Regions from separate parts of the Streptomyces sp. DG2A-72 genome, predicted to be linked through region 2. Evidence: riboswitches for the same ligand, from Rfam matches in the RefSeq annotation. Region 2 holds a riboswitch; the other holds the start of a gene.

The links. Region 2 has a riboswitch for cyclic di-AMP ahead of QQY66_RS43515 (LysM peptidoglycan-binding domain-containing M23 family metallopeptidase). Riboswitches for the same ligand answer to the same signal wherever they lie in the genome.
Positions count from the first base shown of each region.
Region 1: linked by a shared signal. The riboswitch ahead of QQY66_RS37785 (M23 family metallopeptidase) and the one ahead of QQY66_RS43515 (LysM peptidoglycan-binding domain-containing M23 family metallopeptidase) in region 2 are both predicted to bind cyclic di-AMP.

Region 1 is NZ_JASTLC010000001.1:7,952,775-7,955,975, reverse strand. It holds gene QQY66_RS37790 (GntR family transcriptional regulator) at 1-338, opposite strand, end outside; gene QQY66_RS37785 (M23 family metallopeptidase) at 540-1,298, opposite strand; cyclic di-AMP (ydaO/yuaA leader) riboswitch at 1,312-1,478, opposite strand; gene QQY66_RS37780 (pitrilysin family protein) at 1,692-3,080, opposite strand; gene QQY66_RS37775 (pitrilysin family protein) at 3,077-3,201, opposite strand, start outside.
Region 2 is NZ_JASTLC010000001.1:9,170,232-9,173,432, forward strand. It holds gene QQY66_RS43510 (alpha-galactosidase) at 1-776, shown strand, start outside; cyclic di-AMP (ydaO/yuaA leader) riboswitch at 1,072-1,236, shown strand; gene QQY66_RS43515 (LysM peptidoglycan-binding domain-containing M23 family metallopeptidase) at 1,241-2,206, shown strand; partial or broken gene QQY66_RS43520 (branched-chain amino acid transporter permease) at 2,295-2,623, opposite strand; gene QQY66_RS43525 (AzlC family ABC transporter permease) at 2,616-3,155, opposite strand; gene QQY66_RS43530 (hypothetical protein) at 3,139-3,201, shown strand, end outside.

The DNA of each region.
Region 1 (3,201 bases), 1.2 Mb from region 2:
TCCTGACCCAGCCTGACCAGGCCGCGCAGCACCTTCAGATGCGCCTCGGTGCGCCGCTGGGCGGCCCGGGAGGCGCCGAGCGGCTCCAGGAGCATGCGCATCTCCAGCAGGTCCGCGGCCTCCTGCTCGGTCGGTTCCGCGACGCACGCGCCCGCGTGCCGCCGGGTCACCACGAATCCCTCGGCCTCCAGCGTGCGCAGGGCCTCACGGACGGGGACGCGCGAGACGCCGTAGCGGCGCGCCAGGAGTTCCTCGGTGAGCCGGCTGCCGCGCTCGTAGACACCGGCGACGATGTCGTCCCGGATCGCCGTGCATACCGAGTGCGCCGGAATACGCATGACCGACCTCCGCTTTAATCCCCGTGAAACGTCGACGATTGACGCGTGTTCAGTGACTCTATGGCAATGAGCCGGAATTTCCGATGGCGGACCGGAATCCATGGATATTTTTTGGACAGCCGGGGGTATGAAAGGCCGAAAGCCCCGGCTCGGGGAGCCGGGGCCTGGGGAGGCGGAGCCTGGGGGCTCAGACGTCTGTCGTCAGACGTTCACGCCGTGCGAGCGCAGGTAGGCGACGGGGTCGATGTCGGAGCCGTACTCCGCGGTCGTACGGGCCTCGAAGTGCAGATGCGCCCCGGTGACGTTGCCGGTCGCGCCGGAGAGGCCTATCTGCTGGCCCGGGGTGACGCTCTGGCCCACCGAGACGCCGATGGACGACAGGTGGCCGTACTGGGTGTACGTGCCGTCGTTCATCTTGATCACGACCTGGTTGCCGTACGAGCCCTCCCAGCCCGCCTCGACGACGGTGCCGCGGCCGACCGCGTGGACGGAGGTGCCGCTGGCGGCGTGGAAGTCGACGCCGGTGTGGCTGCCGGAGGACCACAGGGAGCCGCCGGCGCCATAGCCGGTGGAGACGTACGAGCCGGTGATCGGCAGGACGTAGCTGTTGAGGCGCTTGCGCTCGGCCTCGCGAGCGGCGCGCTCCTTGGCCTCGCGGGCCTTCTGCGCCCGCTCCGCCGCGGCCTTCTTCTTGGCCTCGGCGGCCTTCTTCGCGGCGGCGGCTTCTTCGGCGGCCTGCTGCTGGGCGGCGGCCTGCTCTGCGATCTGGTCGGCGGCGGCGCTGCTGAGGACCGGGATCAGGCCGGTCGTCTCGGCCGCCGGCTCGGCGGCGAGTGCGGGGGCGGCCAGGGTGCCGATGACGCCGGTGGTGGTGAGGGCCGCGACGCCCGCCGCGCGAGCGGTGGTGCGCTGGATACGGCTGGGACGGCGGTGCTTCCCGGTGGCGCGGGTGAACGCCATGTAGTGGCTGGTCCTTTCCTTCCTTCTCGCCTACCGGGTTAGCTGACGGGTTCGGAGCAGGAAGGTCTCCTACGGACCCCCTCGCGGCACGCGCGGGCGTCCGATTCACCCCAGGGACTGCACATGTGGGTCCCCGGCTCCCCTGGCTCGCGCCGTCTGGGGACTCGGCGATGACTGTCCGGTGCCGCGGGTGCGGCGCAGTGCCTGACGGACAGCCCGGAAGACGCTAAACGGGACATCTTTCAATCCCCAAACGGATCACGGCTTTTGTAGCGCATGCCACAGGCCAGACAGGCAACCTCTCCCGTAATTCGGACATAAGGGAGCCCCGGTGACGCTTCCGTCACCGGGGCTCCCCGCGCGCGTAACCCGAGGGTTCGCCTCTCCGCGGCCCTACTCGGCGGACACGACGGTGACTTGACCGATGCCGAGGGCCTCCACCGGCTCCTTGATCTGCGCCGCGTCGCCCACGAGCACCGTCACCAGACGGTCCACCGGGAAGGCGCGTACGGCAGCCGCGGTGGCCTCGACGGTGCCGGTCGCGGCGAGCTCCTGGTACAGCGTGGCCTGGTAGTCGTCCGGCAGGTACTGCTCCACCTGGTCGGCCAGCGTGCTGGCGACGGCCGCGGCGGTCTCGTACTTCAGCGGCGCCACACCGACCAGGTTCTGCACGGCGACATCGCGCTCGGCGTCGGTGAGCCCGTCGGCGGCGAGTGTCCGCAGCACCGTCCACAGGTCCTGCAGGGCGGGACCGGTGTTCGGGGTGTCGACGGAGCCGCTGATGGCGAGCATCCCGGCGCCCGAGCCGTCCGGGGCGGACCTGAGGACCTGCCCGAACGCCCGCACTCCGTAGGTGTAGCCCTTCTCCTCGCGCAGGACGCGGTCCAGCCGCGAGGTGAGGGTGCCGCCGAGGCAGTACGTGCCGAGCACCTGGGCGGGCCACACGCGGTCGTGCCGGTCGACACCGACGCGGCCGATGAGCAGCTGCGTCTGGACGGCACCGGGGCGGTCCACGATGACGACGCGGCCGGTGTCGTCGGCGCTCACCGGCGGCACCGGGCGCGGCTGCGCGGGTGAGCCGGTCCAGGCGCCGATCGTCTCGCCGAGCAGCGCGTCCAGGTCGATGCCGGTGAGGTCGCCGACGACCACGGCGGTGGCCGTGGCGGGACGCACGTGCTTCTCGTAGAAGGCACGGACGGCCGCGGAGTCGATGTTCTCGACCGTGTCCTCGGTGCCCTGGCGCGGACGCGACATGCGCGAGTCCGCCGGGAACAGCTCCTTGGACAGCTCCTTGGCGGCCCGGCGGGAGGGGTTGGCCAGCTCGTGCGGGATCTCGTCGAGGCGGTTGCGGACGAGCCGTTCGACCTCGCTGTCCGCGAAGGCGGGCGCCCTGAGGGCGTCGGCGAGCAGGCCGAGCGCCTTGGACAGCCGCGAGGCCGGGACCTCCAGGCTGAGCCGGACGCCGGGGTGGTCGGCGTGCGAGTCGAGGGTGGCTCCGCAGCGCTCCAGCTCGGCGGCGAACTCCTCTGCGGAGTACTTGTCGGTGCCCTCGGAGAAGGCCCGCGCCATGATCGTGGCGACACCGTCGAGGCCGGCCGGTTCGGCCTCCAGCGGTGCGTCCAGGAGCACCTCCACGGCGACGACCTGCTGGCCGGGGCGGTGGCAGCGCAGGACCGTGACGCCGTTGTCGAGGGTCCCGCGCGTGGGGGCCGGAAACGCCCACGGCCTGGCCTCGCCGGCCCGGGGCTCGGGGTGGAATTCCATAGCGGCGAGCTCGGTCACTTGGCCGCCTCCTCGTTCTCGTCGGTGGCTTCCACGGTCGCCGCGGACTCCAGGTCTTCGGTGGGTTCCTCGACGGTCTCCGTGGGGACGGTCGGCTCGTACACGAGCACCGCGCGGTTGT
Region 2 (3,201 bases):
TCCTCTCCAGCGCCCCGATCGACTATGTGAAGTGGGACTTCAATCGCTGCTTCACCGATGCGGGCTGGCCGGGAGAGGCGTATCCGCAGCGGTTGTGGGTCGACCATGTGCGTGCGCTGTACGGGCTGTTGGACCGGCTGCGGGACGCGCACCCCGGAGTCGCCTTCGAGTCCTGCTCGGGCGGCGGCGGCCGGATCGACCTCGGGGTCATGAGCCGTACGGATCAGGTGTGGACCTCGGACAACACCGACCCGCTCGACCGGCTCGCCATCCAGCACGGCTTCAGCCAGATCCACCCGGCACGGGTCATGGCCGCGTGGGTCACCGACAGCCCCAACGTCCAGCTCAACGGCCGGGTCAGCTCGCTGCGCTTCCGGTTCGTGAGCGCCATGGCCGGGGTGCTCGGGGTCGGCGGTGACCTCACCGAGTGGACGGACGACGAGCTGGCCGAGGCCCGGAAGTGGGTGGGTCTGTACAAGGAGATCCGGCCCCTGGTGCAGCGCGGCGACCTGTATCGGCTGCGGCCCCCGCAGGGCGGGCTGAGTGCGGTGCAGTACGTGCTCGGCGACGAGACCGTCGTCCTCGCCTGGCTCGAGGCGCAGCGTTACGGCGAGCCCGTTCCGGCGCTGCGACTGCGCGGCCTCGACCCGACAGCGTCGTATGAATGCCGCGAAACGGGCGAAGTTCACCGGGGTGCGGTCCTGCTGCATCACGGATTGCGCACAGGGCTACGCGGTGACCTCGATGCGGCAGTTCTCCGGCTGCGTCGCATCTGAGCGATCTGTCCGAATTAGGATCTTCATTCCAACTCGCTCTGGGATAAAGCCTCCTGGGGGGAGCTGCGTGAGCAGCGTCATATTCGTGACCGAGCGTTGTCCGCCATGTTCACGTAATTCACGTGTTTTTCCAGGGGATTGAATCCGTCGGCGGGGGTGGAATTCACGGAGGGTGACTGGGTTTTCTCACAAGGGATCAAGAGAAACGCACAGCCATGGAACCTCTTGCTTGTCCCTTTGCGTCTTGGTCGCTTACGTTCGCCACCAATCCGGACGGACGCCCAATCCTGCCGCCGCCCGGAGACCGCTCAACTCACCCGTGAACGGCAGGAGCGGGGGACCCACAGGTACAACCGCCTGTTCCGGTCTCCGGAACGGCTAGGGGTTAAGCCGCCACCGCGCGGCCGGACATCTCCAGTCCGCACCCGACAGCTCACCTCGTAGGCGCCGGAGAGGAATTCGCCATGCCCGCGAAGGGTAAGCACCGCCGTCCCAAGAGCCAGCGCTTCACCCGCTCGATCGTCGTCGCCGGAACCGGTGGCGCCGCGCTCGCCCTGCCGCTCCTGGGGGCCACCGGAGCGCATGCCGCTCCCGCCAAGTCGGTTTCGGAAAAGGCCGTTCAGTCGGTTCCGAAGACCGAAAAGAAGGCCGCCGAGAAGACCGCCGCCGCGAAGAGTTCGGGTGTGCGGACCTATTCGGTGCGGGCCGGTGACTACCTTTCGAAGATCGCCGACGAGCAGAATGTCAGCGGTGGCTGGCAGAAGCTCTACGCGGACAACCGTGAGGCCGTCGGCTCGGACCCGTCGATGATCCACCCCGGCCTGAAGCTCTCGATCGGCAAGAAGGCCGCGACCGGTTCTTCCAAGCCGTCGTCCTCTTCGTCGGATTCGTCTCCTTCATCCTCTTCTTCGAAGAAGTCGTCCGGGTCTTCTGATTCATCTGGTTCGTCTGCTTCGGGTTCGTCGAAGTCGTCCTCGAACACGGCGACCACCCAGTCCTCCGACACCACGAGTACGGCCGGCGGCTTCACCCTCCCTGTGGCCGGTGCCAGGGTCGGTACCCCGTACCGCATGTCGGGCAGCATGTGGTCCAGTGGCTACCACACCGGCGTCGACTTCGTCGTCCCGACCGGCACCTCGCTCAAGTCCGTGGGTGCGGGCACGGTCGTCTCCGCGGGCTGGGGCGGCGCGTACGGCAACCAGGTCGTTGTCAAGCTGGCCGACGGCTACTACGCGCAGTACGCCCACCTGTCCTCGCTCTCCGTCTCCAACGGACAGACCGTGACCGAGGGCCAGCAGATAGGCCTCTCCGGCGCGACCGGCAACGTGACCGGCCCGCACCTGCACTTCGAGATCCGCACCACCCCGGACTACGGCTCGGACGTCGACCCCGTCGCCTACCTCCGCTCGAAGGGTGTCTCCGTCAGCTGACACCCGGCGCCTGAAGCGTCCCCCACGCCACCGAAGGCCGGACCCCGATCCCCGGGTCCGGCCTTCGGTGTTGGCTGTGCGGACCCCCTCAGTGCGCGAAGACCGTACTGGCCAGGACCACTGGACAGCGGTGCCGCCGAGGATGCTCAGCAGGGCGTTGCGACACCACTGGTGCAGGCCGACGGTGACGGCCAGGGCTGCCGACGGGGGGATCGCGCGCGTGTCGGTGAGGGGCACCTCGCGCAGGCAGTGGACGACCAGGATCACCATGACGCCGGCGGGCATACGGGCGCTGAGGTACTGGACGGTCGTACTGGCGCGCAGCGGGGCGAGGGCGGCGAAGGGGAGGGTGCGCAGGGCTCGGGTGACGGCGGCGGTGACGAGGACGGCGGCTATGGCGTAGGGGGTGTCAGGCATGGCGTGCCCTCTTGCCGGTCGTGCAGCGGCGGGCCGGCAGTTCTGCGGTGAACAGGGCGAAGGCGGCGAGGAGCAGTTGGCCCGGGAAGAGGAGCCGCGCGGCCACGGCGCTGAGGAGGGCGAGCGCCGGCGTGGGCAGGTCGTCGCGCAGCTCCCGGAGAGCATCGAGGGCGAGCACGGTGAACAGGGTGGTCAGAGCGAAGTCCAGGCCGGTGACCCCCTCCGGGAAGAGGGAGCCGAGCAGGGCTCGGGCGGTTGCGCTTCCGGCCCAGTACAGGTGCATGAGGAACTGCAGCCACAGGATGCGCCGGCCGGCCCAGGACCGGGCCTCCTCCCCGGCGGTCAGGGCGTACGTCTCGTCGCTGAGTGCGAAGGTGCCGTACGCGGTGCAGGGGGAGGAGAGCGCGTAGAAGACGTGCCGGACGTTCACCATGAAGGCCGTCGTGGCGATGGACGCCAGGGGAGCGGCCGCGGTGGCCAGGCCGATCAGCAGGAACTCGAACGATCCGCCGTAGATGAGCGCCGCGGACATCGACCCCGAGGCGCTGAGGCGCGGGCTGGAAGTGCTCATCGACATC